DNA from 2 places in the Turicibacter bilis genome. Region 2 is predicted to be linked to the other one. Evidence: riboswitches for the same ligand, from Rfam matches in the RefSeq annotation. Region 2 holds a riboswitch; the other holds the start of a gene.

Region 1 (7,585 bases), 810 kb from region 2:
CATCTTTTTCAACGATGCGAATTTCTAATTCATGTTCATTAGCGAATTGAGCGATATGACTCGCTAAATCTGTTGCCGTTAATTTATTACCTGGCTCATTTAATAATTGACGAGCACTGTTTGTTGCCTCTCCGTAAATCACTCCACGATTTAAATCATCTGTAATTTGTGAATCGCAATGGATGAAGAAATTAACAGGTGTTGTAGCTTTCTCTTCAGTCTTATAAGTTTCCATTTTATATGTTGATAAAGTGATAGCTTCAGCACAAACTGTCGCTAATTCATTAATTGAGACAGCTTTACAATCGAATGTTTCTAATAAGATGGTTACATCCTCTTTTGCTGCTTTTGCGACTTTTCCTAAAACTTTACGACATTTTTCAACCGTAAAATCTGTTGATTTGCCTAATCCTACAATATAAACTTTTTTACTTTCAATTTGCCCTAATGGATAAATTGGCGTGATATCTTTAAAGTTAGTTGGAATTAATCCCTCTTCTAATGAAACTGATAAACGTTTATTTAATGCTTTATCTAATTGAGTAATAATGTCATGAGAGATATCTGAGAAAACGCCAACTACTAAATTTGTTTTTTCATTTTTAATCTTTAAACTCGATTTGAATTCAATCATCGTTCTCACCCTTTCTTTGTTTTAATATTATACCATAAATTACCTGTATTTATGGTATAATCTATCAATTTATATTATGGCTCTTTTATAGCATTTATTATTTCATACTTTTTAAACGTAGGATATGAAAAAGCACTCGATTTACTTGAGTGCTTTTAAATGAATTATTCAGAAACAGGAACAACCGCTCCTGCATATGTTTCAACAATGAAATCTTGGATTTCTTTAGAACGTAAAACTTCAACTAATGTTTTAATATCATCACGGTTTTCATCTCCGCTATTAACAGCGATGATATTTACATAAGGAGATTCAGATCCTTCCATAGCAATAGAATCAGTCATTGGATTTAATCCACCGTCTAATGCATAGTTTGTGTTAATTAAAACCGCATCTCCTTCATTTTGTTCATAAACAGTAACTAACATACCTGGATCAATATCGGTTTTGAATGTTAAGTTTTTAGGATTTTCAATAATATCTTCTACTGTAGCAACACTAGCATCTACATTAGAATCTAAAGTAATTAATCCTTCTGTTTGTAATAAGGATAACATACGTCCATGATCAGCAACTGAATTACTCATGATAATTGTAGCGCCTTCAGGTAATTCATCTAAAGATTTATAATTTTTAGAGTAAATACCGATTGGCTCGATGTGAATTCCACCTGCATTAACTAGATGTGTTCCATGCTCTTCATTAAATCCCTCTAAGTAAGGGATGTGCTGGAAGTAGTTCGCATTTAATTCTCCTTCATCTAAAGTTGTATTGGGTAAGACATAGTCTTGGAATGTGACAACATCTAATTCAATTCCTTTTTCCTTAAGTAATGGTTTGGCTTGTTCTAAAATCTCTGCATGAGGAACAGCTGTTGCTCCAACTTTTAATGTTGTTTTCTCTTCACCACTATTTCCACATCCAACTAAAGAAATAGCTGCCACTAAACTTAATAAACCTAATGATAATTTTTTCATTTTTAACTTCCTCCTTAAATTTTCATATTCTTTGCTCGTTTTCCCCAACGAGTGATATATAAATCTTAATCAACTGATTAAGGATTTAACTGAATAAATAGTTTTTATTAACGTTTGTCAATTTGTTTAGTGATCATATCTCCGATAAACTGAATCACAAAGACAATTACTAAAATAATGACGGTTGCTACAAAAACAACGTCAAATCGATGACGTTGGAATCCATCTAAGTAAGCTAGATTTCCAAGACCACCTGCACCGATAACACCAGCCATTGCTGTATATCCAACAAGTGAGATCGTTGTAACCGTAATTCCTGAAACTAAAGCAGGTAAGCTTTCAGGAATGAGGACTTTTCGAATAATCGTCCAAAGTGAAGCTCCCATTGCAATGGAAGCTTCTATGACACCTTTATCAATTTCGCGAAGCGCGATTTCAACAAGACGCCCATAGAAAGGAGCGGCTCCTATAATTAAAGCTGGTAGGGCTGCATTCGGCCCAAGGACCGTCCCAACTAAGAATTTTGTAAAGTTTAACAAAAGAATGATTAAAATGACAAATGGAATTGAACGAAAAATGTTAACAAATGCTGATAAAACACGATTAATCCATTTATTTTCTAAGAGTTGATTCGGTGCTGTTAAAAATAAGACTAACCCGATAATTAATCCTAAAATAAAGACGAAGATACCTGCGATAGCAGTCATATATAATGTTTCAAGCGTTGCCGAGAACATTTTATCCCATTTGACATTTGGTAGTAATAATAAAAACATTATGAAATCACCTCAACTTCTACCCCAACTTCTTTTAAATAATTAAGAGCTGGAATGATTTCTAGACCCGTAAGTTGAACATAAAGAGAACCGTAGCCACCCTCTTGAGTTTGTACGACCTTTCCTTGAATAATATTAATGTCCACTTGGTAGTTACGAATAACGTTTGTGATGAAAGGTTGTTCTGCTTTTTCTTTTAGATATTTCAGAAGAACAATTTTTCCTTTAGGGAACTTTTTAATTAGATGTTCGACCGTCTCAATTGAGTCATCTTCACTCGCTACTTGTTTAACGAAACGTTCAGTAACTGGATGCTGAGGATTAGAGAAAACCGTTAAGACATCTCCTTGTTCAACGATACGCCCACTTTCCATAATCGCCACATGATGACAAATTTTTTGAATCACATGCATTTCATGTGTGATTAGAACAATAGTTAAGTTATATTTTTTATTAATTTGAACAAGTAAATCTAAAATTTCATCTGTTGTTTGCGGATCAAGGGCTGAAGTGGCTTCATCACAAAGTAGAACTTTAGGATTGTTAGCCAATGCACGTGCAATCCCAACGCGTTGTTTTTGTCCACCACTCAATTGAGAGGGATAATTGTCTTCTTTTCCACTTAAACCAACTAATTGAATAAGTTCTAAAACTTGTGGCTTGATTTCTTCTTTTTTTACCCCTGCAATCTCAAGTGAGAAGGCGATATTTTCAAATACCGTACGTGACCAGAGTAAATTAAAGTGTTGAAAGACCATTCCAATTTGTTGTCGAGCTAATCGAAGCTCTTTAGAGGAGATTTGAGTTAAATCTTTCCCATCAATGGTAACTGTCCCTTCAGTTGGACGTTCCAGTAAGTTTAACATTCGAATTAGTGTACTTTTTCCAGCCCCACTGTAACCGATAATTCCGAATATTTCCCCTTTTCGGATAGATAAGTTAACCGAATCTACAGCAGTGACACATCCAGAATTCGTATTAAATATTTTTTTTATTTGATTAAGAACAATCATGAAATTCTCCCCTTTCGTTCTCTTAATCAGATGCTACAATTTTCTTATTTATGAAATAAAAAAACCTTTCTACTTCGATAAGCAGAAAGGTGTATTACATAATTTATATGTAGATCACACTTTCCCTTATCTTTCAGACAATGTCTGCAGGAATTGGCACCGTATCATGACTGATTGGTTGCCGGGCATCATCGGGCCTGTCCCTCCGCCTCTCGTGATAAGAGTTTGTTAAGTTGTATAAAATTGTAAATCTTAATAACTATTATAAATCCTATTTATGGAAAGTCAATTATTTTTTTCCACAAACAGGCCACAGTTATTAAGTCTTATATAGGGATAATATGAGATAGAAAAATTTTAATCATATATTTGTAATCATTTCGATAAGATGTAAAGATAAAAGGAAACTAAAGTTGGGGTGAGAATCGTTGAAAGAATATTTAGTAGTTATCATGATAATGTCAGTTGCATTAGCTATGGATGCATTTGCGGTTGCTATTACATTAGGAATGGATGGATTAGCCCATACAGTGAGAGATCGTCTTAAAGTATCCATTAGTTTTGGCTTTTTTCAAGGTCTGTTATTTGTCATTGGAATTGTTTCATTAAAGTTTGTTAGTGGAGAAATCACGACGTATAATCATTTAATCGCTGGTGTGATTTTAATTATATTAGGTGTTAGAATGTTAAAAGAAGCTTTTGAAAGCTCGAAAGAAGAATATATTGAATCTCATGAGATGGGCTTCAATAAAAAAAAAGATTTATCCTTAAAGTTACTTGCGATGTTTGGGATAGCGACAAGTATCGATGCTTTAGCAGCGGGGATTACTTACGGGTTAATTTATGAACAATTAATTCTGGCTACTATTGTCATAGCAACTATTGCATTTTTATTTTCCTATATAGGATCAACCTTTGGAAAAACATTAGGGCATATGATAGGAAATAAAGCAAACATCCTTGGGGGAGTTATGATTATTTTACTAGGAGTTAATGCCTTATTTTTTTGATTACAATCAGTAGCAGATACGCTTTATTTTATTAGGAAAGAGATATCTTTTTTTAATATCAAAATTAGGATTTTATCTTTATTTCCTATATTATATTGGTAAATTATCCATAAGATTGTAAGCGTAACTCCTTATATTAGAAAAAAATAAAAATATTTTAAAAAATTAATGTATATAAGTTGATTTTTTCCAGTGTTGGAAATATAATAATAACTGTAAAAGATATATACGTTATAACGTTTAAGGGGAGTTATTAAATGTTATGTTCGTATAGTGAAAACCCTTTACAAAGGGAGGAATCTTGTTGTAAAATTATGGTAACAATAAGATTTGAAATTTCAGAGAGCGGTTCTTAAGAGAACTATAAGGAGGAACTATCATGGAAGCTTGGCAAGGCTTTAAAGGTACAGAATGGCAAGAAAAAATTGATGTGCGTGACTTTATCAATCAAAACATCACTGTTTATGAAGGAGACGACTCTTTCTTAGCAGGACCAACTGAAGCAACAACAAAATTATGGGAACAAGTAATGGAGTTAACTAAAGCTGAGCGTGAAGCTGGCGGAGTTTTAGACTTAGATACAAAAATCGTATCTACAATTACTTCTCATGAACCAGGATATTTAAATAAAGATTTAGAACAAATCGTTGGTTTCCAAACTGACAAACCATTCAAACGTTCATTACAACCATTCGGTGGAATTCGTATGGCTGAAAAAGCTGCTGAATCTTATGGATTCCATGTAGATCCAGAAGTATCTCATATCTTCACTGAATACCGTAAAACACATAACCAAGGTGTATTCGATGCTTACACTCCAGAAATTCGTGCAGCTCGTAAATCAGGTGTTATCACAGGATTACCAGATGCTTACGGACGTGGACGTATTATCGGAGACTACCGTCGTGTTGCTTTATACGGGGTAGATCGTTTAATGGCTGAAAAATTAAAAGACCATAACAACACTTCACGTGTCATGGATGAAGAAAACATTCGTTTACGCGAAGAAATCTCTGAACAATACCGTGCTTTAAATGAATTAAAACAAATGGCAGCAAAACATGGTTTCGATATCTCTAAACCAGCAACAACTGCTAAAGAAGCAGTTCAATGGTTATACTTCGGATACTTAGCTGCAATTAAAGAGCAAAATGGTGCTGCGATGTCTTTAGGACGTACTTCTACATTCTTAGATATCTACATTGAGCGTGACTTACAAAACGGTGTAATCACTGAAGAAGAAGCACAAGAGATTATGGACCACTTCGTAATGAAATTACGTTTAGTTAAATTCTCTCGTACTCCAGATTACAATGAATTATTCTCAGGAGATCCAACTTGGGTAACTGAATCAATTGCTGGTATGTCAACTGATGGATTCCCATTAGTAACTAAAAACTCATTCCGTGTATTACACACATTAGATAACTTAGGACCAGCTCCAGAACCAAACTTAACAGTATTATGGTCAACTAAATTACCTCAAGGATTCAAAGAATACTGTGCAAAAATGTCAATCAAAACTTCAGCTATCCAATATGAAAATGATGACATCATGCGCCCAATCTACGGTGATGACTATGCAATCGCATGTTGTGTATCACCAATGAAAGTTGGTAAACAATTACAATTCTTCGGTGCGCGTGCTAACTTAGCAAAAGCATTATTATATGCAATCAACGGTGGTAAAGATGAAAAGTCTAAAGTACAAGTTGGACCACACTGGGCACCAATTACTGATGAAGTATTAGATTACAACAAAGTAATGGAACGTTACGATGAAGTAATGGAATGGTTAGCAGATTTATATGTTAATACATTAAATATCATCCACTATATGCATGACAAATATAGCTATGAGCGTATTGAAATGGCATTACACGATACAGATGCAGAACGCGTTTCAGCAACAGGTATCGCTGGATTATCAGTAGTAGCTGACTCATTATCAGCTATCAAATATGCAAAAGTTAAACCAATCCGTGATGAATTCGGTATTGCAGTTGACTTCGAAGTTGAAGGAGACTTCCCTAAATACGGAAATAATGATGATCGCGTAGACCAAATCGCAGTAGACGTTATGTCATCATTCATGACAAAAATCCGTAAACATAAACCATATCGTGCAAAATTACAAACTCAATCTATCTTAACTATCACATCAAACGTTGTATACGGTAAGAAAACAGGAACAACTCCATGTGGGCGTAAAGAAGGTGAACCATTTGCACCAGGTGCAAACCCAATGCACGGACGTGACTCTCACGGAGCAATCGCTTCAATGTCATCAGTAGCGAAGTTACCATTTGAATCTGCACAAGATGGTATCTCAAATACATTCTCATTAGTACCTAAATCATTAGGACGTACAGATGAAGAACGTAACAAAAACTTAGTAGCAATCATGGATGCTTATGTTGCTAAAAAAGGTCACCACTTAAATATCAACGTATTTAACCGTGATACTTTATTAGATGCAATGGAACACCCAGAGAAATACCCACAATTAACAATTCGTGTATCAGGATACGCTGTAAACTTCATTAAGTTAACACGTGCTCAACAATTAGACGTCATCAATCGTACAATGCACGAAAAAATGTAATTTGTGAATAAGAGAAGATAAGGTGATTAGTATGAATGGATATGTACACTCAGTAGAATCTTTCGGAACAGTTGATGGCCCAGGACTTAGATTTATTGTCTTTGTCCAAGGGTGCGGACTCCGATGCGCATATTGCCACAATCCTGATTCATGGAAAATGAAAGAAGGAAAAGTAACGGAAGTTTCTGAAATTGTGTCAGAATTAGTGAAGTATAAAGAGTTTTTCGATGCCTCAGGTGGAGGGATCACGGTAAGTGGTGGAGAACCTTTATTACAGATGGAATTCGTGACTGAATTATTTAAAGAGTGTAAAAAACATGGCATTCATACTAACATTGATACTTCAGGTGATTTAAAGTTCAATACTGAGGAACGTAAACAACAATTAAAAGAGTTATTAGCTGTTACTGACATGCTAATGCTTGATATTAAAATGTTTGATGCACAAAAGCATAAACAATTAACAGGAAAAGACAACGCACACATATTAGAATTTGGTCATCTAGTCTCTGATGCAGGCATTCCAATGTGGATCCGCCGAGTTCTTGTACCAGGATTAACAGATGACGA
Region 2 (7,585 bases):
CCTGTTTCATGACCTGCCACATTCACAGTAACATCGAATCCGGCTTGGCGTAATGTCTCACTTAATAACTCACAGGCAAAATATTCTTCGTTTGCACTCTCAGGACGTTCATGAATTTGATGACTAATCTGAATAAAATCTTCTCGACGTTTATTTAAATAATCTTGTACTTTAATAATTTTTTGTTCCATGATAATCTCCCCCTATACTCTTATTCAAAAACTGGAATACTTGCCCCTTTATATTCCTCTTCAATTGCTTTTTTCGTTTCCTCTGTTTGATAAACTTCCACTAATCTTTTTAATGTTGGATTATCTTTATCCTCCGTACGAGCCGCAATAATATTATAATAATTTACAACAGACTCACTTTCTGTATTTTCAATATAGATAGAATCATTTAAAGGTGATAAGTTAGCTTGTACGGCAACTCCATTATTAATAACTGCAATTTCTGCATCAGCTAATGAAAGTGGTAATTGTTGTGCGACTAATTCAACAACTTCAAGATTCTTAGGATTTTCAACAATATCCTTTACAGTTGGTGTAATTCCAACTTCATCCGCTAATTTAATTAAACCCGCATCTTGTAATAATAATAAGGCGCGTCCTCCATTTGATGCATCATTTGGAATTAAAACAGTTGAATCATCTGGTAACTCATTTAAGTCAGAAATTTTTGATGAATAGATTCCCATTGGAGCTAAAACCGTATAGCCAATTGATGTTAAATCTAAATTATGATCGTTAATAAATTGTTCGAAAAACGCAATAGTTTGGAAAGAGTTTGCATCAATTTCGCCATCAGCTAATGCTTGATTCGGTAAATTATAATCACTAAATGTTACAAATTGTAAATCAATCCCTTCATCTGCTAAACGTGATTGAACACTTTTCCAAATCTGATTGACTTCTCCATTAATCCCTAATTTGATGACTTTGTCAGTATCTCCTGATTGTCCACCACACGCTACTAATAAAATTCCTAAACAAATCGTTGTTACAATACTTAATAATTTCTTTTTCATTTCTATCTCTCCCTTTGATTTTTTTCTTTGTTCATTAATGACTGAACTTTCGTTCAAGCGCTTCCCCAACACTTTGAACGATTGAAACTAAAATGATAATAATAATGACCGTTACTACCATAATATCTCCCTTATAGTACTGATACCCATAACGAATAGCGAAGTCTCCTAAACCTCCACCACCGACATTTCCAGCAATGGCCGAAAATCCAATTAAGCTAACCGTCGTAATCGTTAGTCCATAAATAATTCCACCTAGCCCTTCTCGAAGTAGGACACGATAAATAATTTCAAATGGCGTTGATCCCATTGCCTTTGCAGCTTCAATCACACCAGGATCCACATTTAATAAGGCTGATTCTACTTGTCTAGCAACAAATGGCGCAGTTCCTACCACTAAAGGAACGATTGCCCCTTTTAATCCAATCGATGTTCCGACAATTGCTCGAGTTAATGGCATAATAAATGCTAATAAAATAATAAATGGAATCGAGCGAAAAACATTAATGAACTTCCCCACTATCAGATTAACTGCTTTTTGTTCTAACAAATGTCCCGGTCTTGTCACGACTAAAACAACTCCAATGGGTAAACCAATTAACACAGCAAACAATCCCGAGATGACCACCATCAATAATGTATCCCATAGCGCTTGAATTAACTCTGGAAAATACGCTACGACATTCGGACAAATTTGATTAAGCAACTGATTCATTCTTTAACACCTCCACCTGAATATCTGAGTTTTCTAAATAGTTAATCGCACTAAAGATTTCTTCTTTGTTACCATGGAAGCTAACAATCAAATGACCAATCGGGGTCTTTTGAATAATCTCAATGCTTCCAAATAAAATACTTGCCTCTACATTAAATTGCTTTGATAACTTCGAAATAAAGGCATGTCCTGTTTGCTGACCAACAAATGAGATTTTAACTAGCTTCTCTAAGTGACTCAGTTCTTCTAGTGGTGCTCTTTCTGCTAATAACTCAAAGATTTTCTCATCTTGGAATAATGAGGACACAAAATCTTTTGTAATCTCTGATTGTGGATTTGAAAAGACACTAACAATATTTCCTTGTTCAATAATACGGCCCTTCTCCATGACCGCAACTTTATGACAAATCTCTTTAACCACTTCCATTTGATGCGTAATTAACACAATCGTTAATCCTAACTCTTTATTAATTTCTTTAAGAAGTTTTAAAATCGACTTTGTCGTCTGTGGATCAAGTGCAGATGTTGCCTCGTCGCATAATAGAACTTGAGGGTCATTAGCCAATGCTCGTGCAATGGCCACACGTTGCTTTTGTCCCCCACTTAATTGGGAAGGATACACATCTGCTTTATCCTCTAGACCCACTAAATTCAAAAGACGTAGTACTTTTTCCTTCTTTTCTTCTTTACTAATTTTTTGACATTTTAACGGATAAGCAACGTTATCAAAAACAGTTCGTGTCTTTAATAAATTGAAGTGCTGAAAAATCATCCCAATTTTGTGACGAGCTAATCTTAATTCTTTGGGCGATAATTGATTTAGCACTTGACGATTAACAATCACTTCACCTTCAGTTGGAACTTCTAAAAAATTTAAACATCGAATTAAAGTACTCTTGCCTGCACCACTATATCCAATAATCCCAAAAATTTCACCAGCTTCTACTGTCAAATTAACCTCTTTAACCGCTTCAACAATCTTCCCCTTTAGCGAAAAAGTTTTACTCACATTCTTCAGTTCAATCATATTGACTCTCCTTTCTTGCTGTTTCCAAAATAAAAACGGACTCCTTATGCTGATGAAAGAAGTCCGTTCAAATCTAAATAAATTCTCACTCACTCCCTCATCTTTCAGAATAGCTCTGTCGGATTTAGCACCTTTGTACATTGTACTGGTTGCTGAAGCTTCATCGGGCCTGTCCCTCCACTTCTCTCGATAAGGATTATTATTCAATTAAAAAAACTAAGGATTCCTTCTGAGAAATCAGAAGAACACCTTAGTTTAAAATCAGCATACTAACCTGTTCTCCTCATCTTTCAGAATAGCTCTGTCGGATTTAGCACCACTGTACATCTGTACTGGTTGCTGAAGCTTCATCGGGCCTGTCCCTCCACTTCTCTTTATAAGGAATCACGATTCAATTGGAATTATTTAACTTATGGATACTATAACATCTATTTTTCTATTTGTAAATCTTTTCTTACATAATTTGTATTTTTTATGAAAAATATTAATTAATAATGAAATTTTTTCTTCAACTCATGAATCATCTGACGATCCGCAAAGAAGAATAAACCGACACAAGTAATGATCGTATAATAACTTCCAATAATAGCAATTTGACGGAAGATAATGACTTGGAAATAAATCATCGTCAAAATCACAATTCCCATCAATCCAAACATTAATTGATAAATAACTAAATCCGTAAATCGCTTTGGATTAAGAAGAATCATGACAGTAATTATGGTTGTTCCAGCCATTAAATCAAGCGGGAAAATAATATCTAAAGACCACCCACTATATCCCAAAAAATAATCAATAATGATTGATAAAGCCGATATTCCAATAACCTGTGTTAAAATATTTGGACCAATATTTCGTTTCACACGCGATCCTAAAATAGCACTAATAGTTACGTAAAGTGTTGCAGCTGTAATAATGAATACCCAATTCCATTGAAAATCCTGAAAAATCCCACTGATAAACGAGAAGGAGATAATCACCATCGCTAAAAAAATAATGAATTTTCGAATGGAAAAACGGCGTTTTTTTGCAAATTGCTCTGGATAATCTCGCTCAATTTCAAATTCAACTGACTCCAGTGATTGCCCACAAAGTGGACAGTTATTCAATTGATTTTGTACTTTCATCTGACATTTAGAACAATATTTCATGATTAAATTCCTCATTACAAGAGATTGTTATATCAATCCCGTATTTTTTTAAAAATCTGAAAAAGTATCTTTGAATATCTGTTTCCTCTAAAGAAGAAGTAAATGTTAAAACGAATTGATCATTACAAGAAATAACACCACAACGAATCGGTTGATGAGGTGTCACAGGAATCATCATTCGCATTTCCTCAACATATGGAGCTAATGATTCAGGTAAGACGACACGCCCTAAATTTGATAACGTTGTTGTAACTCCTTTGTCCGCTTCATGATAAATATGACGCATCACCATGTTCTTAATTCCTAGTGGCACGAAACGAATCATCATGTTTTTTTGAGCACTGACATTATCATTAATTTTTCGATTCACAACTTCTGGCTTTTTTCCCTCATTCAATTGGTTTGAAACGTCTTTTAATAAGTCATCAAGGCTTAAGTCAGGACCTGGTGTAATCGTCACATTAACATTTGAAAAGAAATTTCTTAACGTATGTGAACCAAATCTCCCTCTTAAATCAATAGGAACCGTGACAATAATAGGATGAAGATCCTGATTAAATTTATAATTTTGTTCATAGATCGCATAAATCAAAATTGAACATAGCAAGCTGGATACGGTCACTTCATATTGCTTTGCGATACGAACGACCTGTTTAGCAGACATAATCCCATGAATGACCTTTAATTCTTGAGGACGTTTTTTAATACCTGTTATTTTATATGCTACAGTTGTTTTCGGTATGACTTTTGATTGAGCTTCACTTTTTACCTTTAAAAAACTGTCTTCATCCATCGCAGGTAAAGATGAATGATCTCCTCCTATCACAATGGATTCCGTCGCTAATTCTGGATATAAACGTTTGAGATAATGATAAATGATAACCTTTAAAAACTGAGTGGCTCCTGCACCATCTGCCAGCGCATGAAAGACTTCTAAATGAATCATTTTCTCATAATAAGTAATGCTAAATAAATAATTATTATTTGTAAATTTCGTCATTTTAGAACAAGGATATGTATATTCTTTTCGGATACGAGGCTTTTGTAAGTTCATATCAAAGTAATACCAAAAAAATCCATTACGTAAACGTACACTAAAGGAAGGCATCTCAATTAACGCTGCCCTCACCGCTTCTGATAAAAGGTCAACTTGAATCATATCTTTCATCTTGACAGATAAACGAAATACATTCGTTGCCTTCGAACTAGAAACAAGGGCATATAACTTCGCTACATTATCTAATTTACTCCAATAAAACGTTTGAAAATTCTCATTCATACCTCATCTTCCTTACTGTTTCAATATTAACGATAAAACTATACTTCACTTATCATACACTAACACACACATGAAATCTAGCTATTGAGAGTAAAGTTTAATGATACCTCTTCTTTTCTTATTTTTGCTTATCTTTCAGTTTAATATTTTTCAACTTTTTTCGGAACTTTTTATTTATTTATGCTTTAAAATGGTATATGATACATTTCATGACGTAAATAAAGCTTAAAAAATAGATTTAACTAATTTTTTTATGAGAGTAATTTTTTTAGTTTTTTTACACAAAGTTTATAATTACTAAACTTATAGCAAAAAAATAGATTGGAGAGATGCAACGAAATGAAAAAACTAATATTCACCTCACTTCTAATGGCATTAGGAGTTGTAACAGCTTGTAAAAATAATCCAACCACTGATGGTTCAAATCATGCTGTAACAATAGAAAAAACAAAACCTGATTTCATTGAAGGTGAAGATTTTGATGAATATGGTGGAGCAGATGCTTATGCTTTCGCTGGTGATAATCCTACGTCACGATTTTATGTAAATCCTGATTTTTATCACTTAACTTCTGATGAAATCTTAACAATTATCCCATCTTTTAAAACAATGCAACAAACAACAGAATGGTCTTGTGGAAATGCTGTTGCATTAATGACACTCACACATATGGGAAAAACTGATTTATCAGAATGGGATATCGCCGTGGCAATGGGATCATCAGTTGATGAGGATGAGGAAAATGCGTTACCTGGAACAGCTAATAATTTCTATGAATACGGGACAAATGTTGAAGAAATGTATAACTTCTTCTCAAACTTAGAAGGATTTGAAGTAATTGAAACTAGCTATAAAACCAACTACACAGAAGAAGATTTAGTAAAAGAAGAGGATGGGGTTACACCATCTAATATCGGAAACTTATATCCAACATTCTCATCATCATCACTATACGCTTCTGAAAATAGTGATGAAACTTCTGCCTGGGTAGATGATGCTAAAGATTCATACTTTGTAAAATGGTTGACTAGTCACTTAGAAGCTGGACGTCCAATTATGGTTGAATGGGGCGATTGGGATGGACATTGGGTCGCTATTATTGGTTATGATAACAATGGGACACCTTCAATTGGAGATGACACTTTAATTTTTGCTGACCCATACGATACTTCTGATCATTGGCAAGACGGGTATTCAATCTTCCCATTAGAAAAATTCTTCTACATGTGGCAAGATCGTAAAGTTGCTCCTAAACCATATCAACTACAGCCATACATCATCATTGATAAAAAATTATAATTATAAATGGGCTATCTCAAAATAGTTACAAATAGTTAAAATTTGCGATCGAGAGGTAAAAATAAGTATTAGAATCAATCAGGGCCTCTTTAGTCTACGAAAACATCTTAAATGGAGCCCTCACACGATTTACATCGTCCTTTGGTGGGGTACGGGGGGGGGATTACCTATCCCCATAAATAGACTAGTTTTCTTAAATAATAAAAAGGCTATGTTCAAAAAAGATGAACATAGCCTTTTTATTATTTAAGATGATAATCTAACCATCCTTTTAGTTCGTTTAATGGATGAAATCCTTTTGCTGATTCAATCGGTTTTCCATCCTTAAACAACATTAATGTTGGCACCGTCATGACTTGATATTCATGCGCTAAAACAGGAACTTCATCCACATTCACTTTAACAAATTGAACGTCATTTTGATAAGTCTCTGATAATTCTTCAAAGATAGGCGCTAACATTTTACATGGCCCACACCATGTGGCATAAAAATCCACTAAAGTTAAGCCTTGTTTTGTTAACTGTGGGAGCTGTGCATTATATTCTACTTCAAAAATTTTATTCATTTAATCACCTATTTGTGTGTATAAGAAATCAATAAACCGACTTCTTTCCTTTTCTTTTTTAGAATAACTATAATCCTTAAGATGACGCGTTAATAAAAGGGTTTGTTTCGCACGGGTCATGGCAACATAAAAAAGACGACATTCCTCTTCTTGGTTTGTACCATTAAAATCAAGCGGGAACATCCCTTGATTTAAAAATGGAATAATCACATGATCAAATTCCAATCCCTTCGATTGATGTACTGTAATCACCGCTAATTTATTTTGGTCTTTCATAACTCGATCCAGTTCACTAGCCGATAACGAAGTTTGGGCTAAAATTCGTGTCCATAACTCCCACATTGGAAGATGAGGACAATCGGTTAAATGTTGCTCCTCAATTTCTCTTAAGCAAGCTAATAGTTCATGATGCTTCATTTGTTCCACTTCATCTTCAACCCATGGGGCTGTCTCCCAGATTTTAAACTCATCAATTAATTTTAATAAAAACTGTGAAGGAAGTTCTTGATTAATCCAAGCAT

What was found. Region 2 has a riboswitch for S-adenosylmethionine ahead of J0J69_RS12525 (methionine ABC transporter ATP-binding protein). Riboswitches for the same ligand answer to the same signal wherever they lie in the genome.
Region 1: linked by a shared signal. The riboswitch ahead of J0J69_RS08595 (methionine ABC transporter ATP-binding protein) and the one ahead of J0J69_RS12525 (methionine ABC transporter ATP-binding protein) in region 2 are both predicted to bind S-adenosylmethionine.

What each region holds. Positions count from the first base shown of each region.
Region 1 covers NZ_CP071249.1:1,778,449-1,786,033, reverse strand. Annotated here, with positions in the region: gene J0J69_RS08610 (leucyl aminopeptidase) at 1-634, opposite strand, end outside; gene J0J69_RS08605 (MetQ/NlpA family ABC transporter substrate-binding protein) at 799-1,611, opposite strand; gene J0J69_RS08600 (methionine ABC transporter permease) at 1,719-2,387, opposite strand; gene J0J69_RS08595 (methionine ABC transporter ATP-binding protein) at 2,387-3,400, opposite strand; SAM riboswitch class I at 3,524-3,624, opposite strand; gene J0J69_RS08590 (manganese efflux pump MntP) at 3,829-4,410, shown strand; gene pflB (formate C-acetyltransferase) at 4,790-7,015, shown strand; gene pflA (pyruvate formate-lyase-activating protein) at 7,047-7,585, shown strand, end outside.
Region 2 covers NZ_CP071249.1:2,592,748-2,600,332, reverse strand. Annotated here, with positions in the region: gene J0J69_RS12540 (M20 family metallopeptidase) at 1-191, opposite strand, end outside; gene J0J69_RS12535 (MetQ/NlpA family ABC transporter substrate-binding protein) at 212-1,027, opposite strand; gene J0J69_RS12530 (methionine ABC transporter permease) at 1,062-1,742, opposite strand; gene J0J69_RS12525 (methionine ABC transporter ATP-binding protein) at 1,726-2,769, opposite strand; SAM riboswitch class I at 2,864-2,965, opposite strand; SAM riboswitch class I at 3,050-3,152, opposite strand; gene J0J69_RS12520 (DUF6320 domain-containing protein) at 3,258-3,920, opposite strand; gene J0J69_RS12515 (hypothetical protein) at 3,904-5,199, opposite strand; gene J0J69_RS12510 (C39 family peptidase) at 5,539-6,498, shown strand; gene trxA (thioredoxin) at 6,741-7,064, opposite strand; gene J0J69_RS12500 (3'-5' exonuclease) at 7,065-7,585, opposite strand, start outside.